DNA from 3 places in the Romboutsia sp. genome. Region 3 is predicted to be linked to each of the others. Evidence: riboswitches for the same ligand, from Rfam matches in the RefSeq annotation. Region 3 holds a riboswitch; each other region holds the start of a gene.
The links. Region 3 has a riboswitch for cyclic di-GMP ahead of AC11VW_RS10920 (type IV pilin protein). Riboswitches for the same ligand answer to the same signal wherever they lie in the genome.
Positions count from the first base shown of each region.

Region 1: it holds a riboswitch for cyclic di-GMP, as region 3 does, so the genes downstream of both, AC11VW_RS10225 (flagellar basal body protein) here and AC11VW_RS10920 (type IV pilin protein) in region 3, are expected to answer to the same signal.
Region 2: it holds a riboswitch for cyclic di-GMP, as region 3 does, so the genes downstream of both, AC11VW_RS00210 (methyl-accepting chemotaxis protein) here and AC11VW_RS10920 (type IV pilin protein) in region 3, are expected to answer to the same signal.

Region 1 is NZ_JBXKIW010000065.1:9,454-12,672, forward strand. It holds gene fliF (flagellar basal-body MS-ring/collar protein FliF) at 1-758, opposite strand, end outside; gene fliE (flagellar hook-basal body complex protein FliE) at 781-1,104, opposite strand; gene flgC (flagellar basal body rod protein FlgC) at 1,122-1,526, opposite strand; gene AC11VW_RS10225 (flagellar basal body protein) at 1,531-1,857, opposite strand; cyclic di-GMP riboswitch class I at 2,290-2,374, opposite strand; gene AC11VW_RS10230 (tetratricopeptide repeat-containing glycosyltransferase family 2 protein) at 2,619-3,219, shown strand, end outside.
Region 2 is NZ_JBXKIW010000002.1:16,699-19,917, reverse strand. It holds gene AC11VW_RS00210 (methyl-accepting chemotaxis protein) at 1-1,286, opposite strand, end outside; cyclic di-GMP riboswitch class I at 1,728-1,804, opposite strand; gene AC11VW_RS00205 (radical SAM protein) at 2,364-3,219, opposite strand, start outside.
Region 3 is NZ_JBXKIW010000072.1:13,731-16,949, reverse strand. It holds gene AC11VW_RS10925 (GspE/PulE family protein) at 1-787, opposite strand, end outside; gene AC11VW_RS10920 (type IV pilin protein) at 923-1,396, opposite strand; cyclic di-GMP riboswitch class II at 1,525-1,607, opposite strand; gene AC11VW_RS10915 (ribose-phosphate diphosphokinase) at 1,851-2,801, opposite strand; gene glmU (bifunctional UDP-N-acetylglucosamine diphosphorylase/glucosamine-1-phosphate N-acetyltransferase GlmU) at 2,888-3,219, opposite strand, start outside.

The DNA of each region.
Region 1 (3,219 bases), on a different contig from region 3:
TCTTCGCTTAATTCTTTTTCTGCTTTTCTAGCTATATCAACTCCATTTGAATTCGCTGAATTAACATTTCCTTTTTCATCAAATATACCTTCTGATAATAAATTCATATTTTGATCTATTACTTCAACATTTTGTTTTGGTATATTAGAAGTACTTGCAGATACTAATGACATTATAGACCTTACTTGACTAGGTTCTAAATTCGTACCTGGCTTCAAATTAATAGATACAGCAGCTTTTCCTGGAACACTTTCCTTAGCAAAAACTGATTTCTCACCTTGTGTTATCTGTACTCTTGCACTTTCTACTTGAGGGAAAGTTTTTATTGTCTTTTCTATCTCTCCTTGAATCATTCTTTGTTTTTTTATCTCAAATTCTTCATCAGTCATACCGAAAGAAGAACCCTCATCCATAAGTTCAAACCCCTTTGAACCATTAGATATACTACTTGATAATTCGAGTCTCAGCTTATCTACTTCTTCCTTAGGTACATATATACGATCTCCTTCTACCTTAGTCTCAACTTTTCTACTTTCTAATTCGCTAGTTATAACTTTAGCATCAGTAGAATTTAAACCTGAAAAAAGTACATCGTATTTATTATCTTTTGCATATTTAATTCCAAAAATAGTTGCCAAAATAATAGTTATAATTCCAATTATAATAGCTATCTTTTTTCCTTTTTTTAAGCCATTAAACTGTTCCTTTTTAGTGCCCATGAAATTTTTTATATTTTGTATAATTTCTTTTACATTCATTTATTTACTCCTTGTTAATAGCCTACAATTGCACTTTACTTATCTCTTGATAAGCATCAAATAACTTATTTCTAACCTCTAACATCAACTGCATTGACATTTGTGATTCCTGTACTGACAACATAACCTCGTGCATGCTTACGTTTTCACCTTTAATAAGGCCTTCTATCTTGTTGTTAGCATTCACTTGACTTTCATTTACTTTCTCTATAGCATCACCTATAACATCTGAGAAGCTTGCCTTTGACTCTTTTTTATTTACTAGCTGTTCATTATTTACCACAGTATTTTCTATACCTTGTGTAAATATATTTGACTTCGCTGCTATAGCACTTATACCTTGCATATACTCACCTCTTTATATTATCTTCCTATTTCTAGTGCTTTTGATAGCATACTTTTTTGTGCATTTAAAGTATCAACGTTAGATTCATAAGCTCTAGACGCCGTTATTAAATCTGACATTTCAACTAACATATCCACATTAGGATATTCCACATATCCCTTTTCATCTGCATCTGGATGTTCTGGCTCATATAGTTTTCTAAGAGGAGACTTATCTTCTTCTATTGATACAGTTTTTACACCTAGCATACCTAATTTCTCATCATAATTTTCAGAAAAAGTAGCAACTTTACGTTTATATGCCCCACCATCTTCAGTTCTTGTAGTTTTAGAATTTGCCACATTTGATGATATAATATCCATTCTCAATCTCTCTGCAGAAAGACCACTTGCACTAATTCTCATTCCACTAAAAACGCTCATTTACTTACCTCCCCGATATTACACTTTTTATCATCGCTAACTTAGTATTAGTAAGGTTCACTAAAGCATTATACTCAAGTGTTGTCGATGCTTGATTTACCTTTTCATTTTCTAAATCAATATTGTTTCCATCTTCTCTCATAACTGAAGTTGTATCAGTTTTTACTTCTATTTTAGGTTTATTTCCCATACTATCATTTAACGTTTCTTCAAAAGTTACATATTTTCTCTTATATTCTGGTGTATTTATATTTGCAATATTATTTGCAATAGTTTTACTTCTTAAGTCTGTAGCATCTAAGCTCATTTTCATTAAATTGTATATATCCATAACCCCTCCTAATTTGTTATTTTCAATAAAAAAACTATCCTCGAAAAGAATAGTTTAAATTACTTTTATAATATTATTCCTCATTGCTAATTGCTTGAATGCAAACCAAAATAAAATTATAAAATAAATTTTAACTACACAATTATCCAACGTTTTTATTTCATTTTAGTAAGCTATAATCTACATTATACACTTTTTTTCAATGACATTCTACATTTTAATATAAATATGACAACTATTTTCTAACTTTTTTGACTTTTTTAGATATAATAATTCATATTTTCCCTTTATGTGAAGTTATTCTTATTTTATTTTGAGTTCGACTTACAATTTATAATAATAATTATAATACATTGTTTTTTTCACACAAAAAAATACCCTTGAAAGAGTATTTTGTTATATCAGCAGTGATAACAAAAAGTTTATTAACTCTTCGGCAGCTGGCTGGCATAGTTTTTTAACTTTAGCCCCTATAGTTTTGCGTCGCTAGATTTCCCTAGGTTTGCCTATTAAATTTTATTTATATGTAAATTATACCATAATCTTACATAATATGAAACTTTTTTATTATATTTAAATATTTAAAGTCAGGATATTAGCGTCCTAACGATATCTAACATATATGCTAAATTTAAAGCTAAAAGAAAATCATAAATTAGCTTTTCTCAGTTATCAGAGCAATTAAATATAAATAAGGTTAAAAATAATACTTTTCATCCGTATAATAACTTTAGTATTCATAAAATTTGGAGGATAATATATTGCAAAAATTAAGTTTAGTAATGATTACTAAAAATGAAGAGTTTAAATTAAAAAGATGCTTAGAATGTGTTAAAAATATAGTTAACGAAATAATAATTGTAGATACAGGGTCTACAGATAAAACTAAAGATATAGCATTAGAATTTAATGCTAAAGTATATGATTATAAGTGGGATGATAATTTTGCTAATGCTAGAAATTATGCTATTAGCAAATCTAGTGGTGATTGGAACTTAATATTAGATGCAGACGAATTTATTATTAATATAGATTTAAATAGTATTTATAAATTTATGAATTCTAAAGATAAGACTATAGGTCAAATAAAAATAGTTAATTTATTTGAACAAGATGGTGAAATAAGAAAATCTAATTCTTTTATATCTAGATTAGCTCCTAAGGGTGTTTATTTTAATGGAAGTATTCACGAACAATTGGATTCTAGTTATCCTCGTAAAAGAGTAGATATCGAGTTAGAGCATGATGGGTATTTACATACTAATAAATTTGAGAGAAATATTTCTTTGATACTTAATGAATTGAAAGAAAATAGAAATAATTCATATTTATTGTATCAAGCAGCTAAGACTTATTATAGTA
Region 2 (3,219 bases), on a different contig from region 3:
TCACCTGTAACATTTATTTGTGTTAAAGTACTATTTAAACTATCTACAATTTTGTATACAGCTATTGATAGAGGTTCAAAATCATTTATAAATAACTCACTTGCTCTTTTTTTATCCACATCAATATCTAAATTTCCATTACTAATTTCAGTTAATGAATATGTTAAAATATTTATCATTTCGCTAAGGTCGTTAACTATTTTACTTGTAGCATCTGCTACTAGACCTATCTCATCATCTTCATCTATAAATGGAGTTTCTGAATTTAAATCACCTTCACCTAACTTTTTCAATCTTTCACTACATTCTTTTAATGGGTTTCCTATTTTATTAGAAAGCCTTATTGCTACAATAAATGCTATAATTGTAAATACTATAGCTAATATAACCGTAGTCATGATTGAAGTATACATTTGCCCAAGAAAATCAGCCTTATTTACCATTATACCTATACCCCAACCATTACTATGTTCTACTGGAGCATATCCTACAAGCCAATTTTTACCATCTGCTTTTACATCAGAATATCCTGTTTCTCCTGAAATAAGCTTTTTGTCTGCCTTTGCAAAAGGCATTAAGCTTTTATCTGTTTCTGATTGTTTTATAGAATTTTCTACACCAACAGCACTAGTATCCTTATCTGCAATTGTTGTTCCCTGACTATCTAGAAGGTAAGTATCACTATTTTTGCCTATTTTTATATTAGTAACAATTTCATTTAAAAAATCTTTATCTACATCAAAAGTTACAACCCCTACTATTTTGCTACCTTGTACTCCATTTTCCCAAAGAGGTGCTGAAACTACCATTATAAGTTGTCCTGTTAATTTACTAACAACAGGGCTACTCAGATATGCTTTTCCTTCCATAGAAGCCTTAACATAGTCTCTCTCAGAATAATCTTTTCCACTAAAAAGATCTTTACCATTTACATCCATAATTTGACCTAATGCTACTCCATAGAACTTTTCCTGCTTAGTTATAATTTTTTGTTTTTCTTCTTTACTTACTTTAGGGTCTGAAAGTTCTTTTATAATTCCTGTTTGAATCGCTGCATTTTCAAGATTCATAATTTTTTGAGAAACGTTTTCGGAAGCTTGTTTAGTTGTTTCTACAACTGTATTTGATAAAATATCATTAGAAGTTTTATAATTTAGAAAACTTGTAATTGCTCCTAATAATAAGCAACAAATAACTGCAAAACACACAATTATTAAAGTAAGTTTAGTTTTTATACTTTTATTTTTATCTTGATCTTTACTTTTATGTCTTAATTTAAATTTCATTTTTGATTTATCTCCCTTTATTATTTTGCTTTACATGTTAATTTATCATCATTACTAATAAAATTAACCATTTAAGACTTAGTTATTTACTTGTCTGATCATAGCATTTTTCCTTTAGTTCATATAATACGCATTTGTTCGATTCTTAAAGAAAATAACAACGTTTGCTACAACATCATATTTTTTCATTATTTTTTACATATTATATAACTATAATCTTGCAAACCTTTATTACATTTCCCTACATAATTTACCTGAAATAGTAAATTACATAATTTCAAATTCATTTGTTCCCGATTCTAAAAGTACTTGTGTTTTTGGAATTCCCCATAATAAACCTCCCACGTTAAAATATTACAATTTTAAAAATCCACTTGTATAGTGTAAAAAATAAAAGAGCATCAACATGAACCTGTTAACACTCTTCTCTACAAGACAAATTTATGCAACTGGCTAACTTTTAAAAAGTCCCTCTAGCTTTGCGTCGCCGAATCACTTCGGGTTTGCTAATTTAATTTTATAGTTAAGTTTACATTTTATCTTAACATGAATAGATATTTTTGTAAATAATTAAGATATTATGTATATTTATGTTATTTTTAAAATGCAACAGTAGAAGAATTTACTTCGCTCGTATCACCACTAGTCTAAGTTATTTTGCCTACAAGTGACTTAAAATCCCTGCCTGTTGCTTGAGAATTGTTTTGGTAGAGCATTTTAACATTATTCATAAGGAAGGAAATTTATAATTTCCTATAATATAAAAGAATATTGATTTTTAAAATGGACCCTTTGTCAAGGACATTAAAAATGTGGACTTACACCCTCTTAGTAGACGTATAGATTAGCTAAATTAGTCAATACTTGTACTAATTTTCAAATATTTTATTTAATATATGTATAACTAACTGAAATTTCATTGTATTTTTATTACATTTCTATTTAGCATCAGCCTTTTTCTTAACACTTATAAATATAATTAAGCCATAATAATTATATTTTTTATTATTTTACTAATATTATGTAATCATTAATTTAGTTATGATTTTTTTACTATCTACTTTTATTCTTATACTGTTAAAACCAACTAATTTGAGTTTTTTCATATTTTCTTTTATAATCTGTTATTATATCTTCCATCTTATACAAAAGATTATATTTTTCACATTCTTGTTTAAAAATACACCACATATTCTCATAATTTATAACTTTGTTTTCATAAGCCTCACCATAAGTTTTAATATACATTTTATCTAAATCTTTATTCGGAAAAATCCTTCTTAACTGCTCAAAATAATATTCTTTTTGATTCTGTCTTAATGTCACACCCAAATCATGAGAGTATACAAATTTAGCTCCGCATTCATAAGCTGTTTTTATAATATTTTTTATATTTTCTTCATTATCATTAATATAAGGTAATAACGGCATTAATAATACACCAGTATATATCCCCTTATCAGATAATTTTTTTATAGCTTTAAATCTATCCGATGTAGGGATTACATTCTTCTCTATTAACTTACACAATTCATCATCATAAGTGGTTATTGTCATTTTAACAATTGTAGGTGAGTGACTTTGAATTTTTTTTAGTATATCAATATCTCTAGTTACTAAATCACTTTTAGTTGCAATAGCTACTCCAAATTTATTATCATTAACTAGTTCTAAAGCTTCTCGTGTTAACATATATTTTTTTTCAAATGGATTATATGGATCACTCATGGCTCCTGTCCCTATAATACCTTTAGTTCGTTTTGATTTAAGTTCTTTTTTTATCATTTCAGTTGAATTTTTTTTTATCCTAACTCTATCAAAATCTATAATTTGATAACAATTACTCCTAGAGTCACAGTATATGCATCCATGGCAACATCCTTTATATATATTCATTTTATAATTTATTCCAAACCAATTTAAGCTTTCTTGA
Region 3 (3,219 bases):
AATCTACAGGTTTACTATCTACTATTAAATATATTCTACCATCTTGCGGCAATCTTTTCTCTGAAATATTTAAGTTCGCCATTATTTTTATTCTACTTATTATTGCTTTATACGCTTTTGCACTTGTTTTCATATGTTCCATGAGAATCCCGTCTAATCTGAATCTAACCCTCATGAAATCTCCGTCATATTCTATGTGTATATCACTTGCTTTTTTTCTAACTGCACTTTCTAAAATATTGTGAACTAATCTGACTATAGGAGCTGAGTTTACATCTTCTTCTCCTGTTATTTCATCTTTTAACGTGTTTTGTATATCATTTTTTGCGTATTCACTTATCGCTTTATCTATATCTGTATTTGAATACCATACTTCTATTGCTTGGTTTATTTCTGATATCGTTGCTATATTTGGTACTATATCCATACCTGTTATACGTCTAACATCTTGGATAGCTTCTCTATCTTGAGGATCTTCCATTGCCAGATACAGCCTGTTGTCTTCTATTTTATATGGAAATACTTTGTATCTTTTGCATATATTTTGTGGTATTTTTGGTATTGCCTCTGGTCTTATATTTGATGGGGTAAGATCTATGTTATCTACATTTAGTAGTTCTGTTAGTACGTTTGTTAGTAATTCTGCACTTATTAATCCTTGCTCTATAAGGATTTCACCTATTCTTTTTCCTGTTCCTTTTTGTAGAGATAGTGCTTTTTGTAATTGTTCTTCTGTTATGTATCCGTATTGAACTAATTTATCTCCAATTCTTATTTTTTTTGGCATATTTTCACCTCATTTATGTTATATAAGCTTTAAATTGATATCTTTTTAAGATTTATAATAAATAAAAATACAATTAAGTATTTATTATAAAAAAAAGAGTTTAAATCTTAAAGATAAAAACTCTTTTTCATTAAATTAATTTCCTTTTATAAGTGTATAACTAAGCGTTGTTGCACTTACATAACCATTCGTAGTTTTAGCGGCCTCAGTTTTTCCAATCCCTAAATCTTTGACTAATTTATTTTGGGCCTTATCACTAAAAGTAGCTGTAACTTGTAATACTAAATCAGTTGGAACTGATCCAGTTAATGTATAGGTAGCCCCTTCAAATGGTTTAGATAAGTTCTCAATCTCTCCTGCTAGAGCATTTTCTAACGTCACCGTACCTGATGTTGCAGGATATGCTCCTGTATCCGAATATTTAGCTAGCGATGCAGATTTTATAGCACTTATATCTGTTTCTAAACTAGCAACTTTACTTTTTTCTATATTTTTAAATAAAGCTGGTACTGCCACTACTGCTAACACTCCTATAATAGCTATTACTACTAATAATTCCACTAAAGTGAAACCTTTATTATTTTTCTTTTTCTTGAAGTTTTTTATCATATAACTTCCCCCTTATTATTTTTTTATATAATATCCCTCAACCAATATAAGTCCTAATCATTTATCAGGAATATTTTACCAAAACAAAAAGACCATCCTTATCTCTTAGCTAACTTAAAGTTAACTTAAATAAACATAGTCGGTTGCACCACTAGCTCCATATATCCTAGGTGCCCATATACAGGATATACTTCATCGTCTCTAATCACTACCATTTATTTACATAATACCATGTATTTCTTTTAAAATCAACAAATTCAATATATATTTTTACTACTTTAGTGTATTAAAATACATATTATATTTAATCGATTATATATATTTTAATAATACTACAGAACTATTCTTGTACTAATTTGAAATATAATCTAATTATAATAATTTCTCAGGAAATCTTTCAGAAAAAAATACACCCTATTTATAATAAATAAGGTGTATCTAGTAATATTATTAATTAGAATAATATACTAACAGACTCGTTAGAGAATATTTTCTTTATAGCATCCCCAAATAAAGGAGCTACAGTCTTGATTTGTATTTTATCTATTTTCTTATCTTCAGGAAGTTGTATAGTATCAAGTACTATTAACTCACTTATAACTGAACTTTCTATTCTTTCTATAGCTGGCCCTGATAATACTCCATGTGTACAACAAGCATAAACATCCTTAGCACCAAATTCTCTAAGTGCATTGGCTGCATTTACTATTGTTCCAGCTGTATCTATCATGTCATCTAATAATATAACATTCTTTCCTTTAACTTCGCCTATTATGTTCATTATTTCAGATACGTTAGCTTTAGGTCTTCTTTTGTCTATTATAGCTATTGGAACATCTCCATCTAAGCTATTAGCAAATTTTCTAGATCTTGTAACACTTCCTAAATCAGGTGATACTACTACTAAATCTTGTATTTGCTTTTCGTTGAAATAATCTGCTAGTATTTTTCCACCTTGCAGATGATCTAGAGGTATATCAAAGTATCCTTGGATTTGCGCTGCATGTAAATCCATTGTTAATACTCTATCCGCTCCTGCTGCCGTTAATAAGTTAGCAACTAACTTAGCCGTGATTGGATCTCTCGCCTTAGCTTTTCTATCTTGTCTTGCATATCCGTAATAAGGTATAACTGCTGTTATTCTTCCTGCTGATGCTCTTTTCATTGCATCTATCATTATTAATAATTCCATTAAGTTATCATTTACTGGACTATTTGTTGATTGAACTACGAAAACATCACATCCTCTTACTGTTTCCTTGATGTTTACTGATATTTCTCCATCGCTGAATGTTCCAACTTCACAGTCTGCTACTGGTACTCCTATGTAATCAGCTATCTTCTTAGCTAATTCTTTAGATGAATTTCCTGCAAGTATTTTGATTTCGCTTCCGCTAGTATTCATGTACATCCTCCCGAAAATTTAAACATTTGTTATATTTATTAAAAATTCAAGGCTATAGTGCCTAAAAATAATAATCCATTTAGTTGCTATTTCTTATCTTTTTGTTGTTGGTTTTCTACCCAACCTTCTTTTACTACCTGTCTTTGTCTTGCTATTGCTAATGCTCCTTGTGGAACATCTTCTGTTATAGTTGAGCCTGTAGCTATGTATCCTTTTTCCTCTACCGTTACTGGTGCAACTAAATTAGAGTTTGAGCCTATGAATGCTCCATCTTTTACTACAGATTTAAATTTACTTTTACCATCGTAGTTTACAAATACTACTCCACATCCGATGTTTACGTTCTTTCCAACGTGTGCATCTCCTATGTAAGAAAGATGTGATGCTTTAGAATTGTCTTCTATTGTAGCATTTTTAA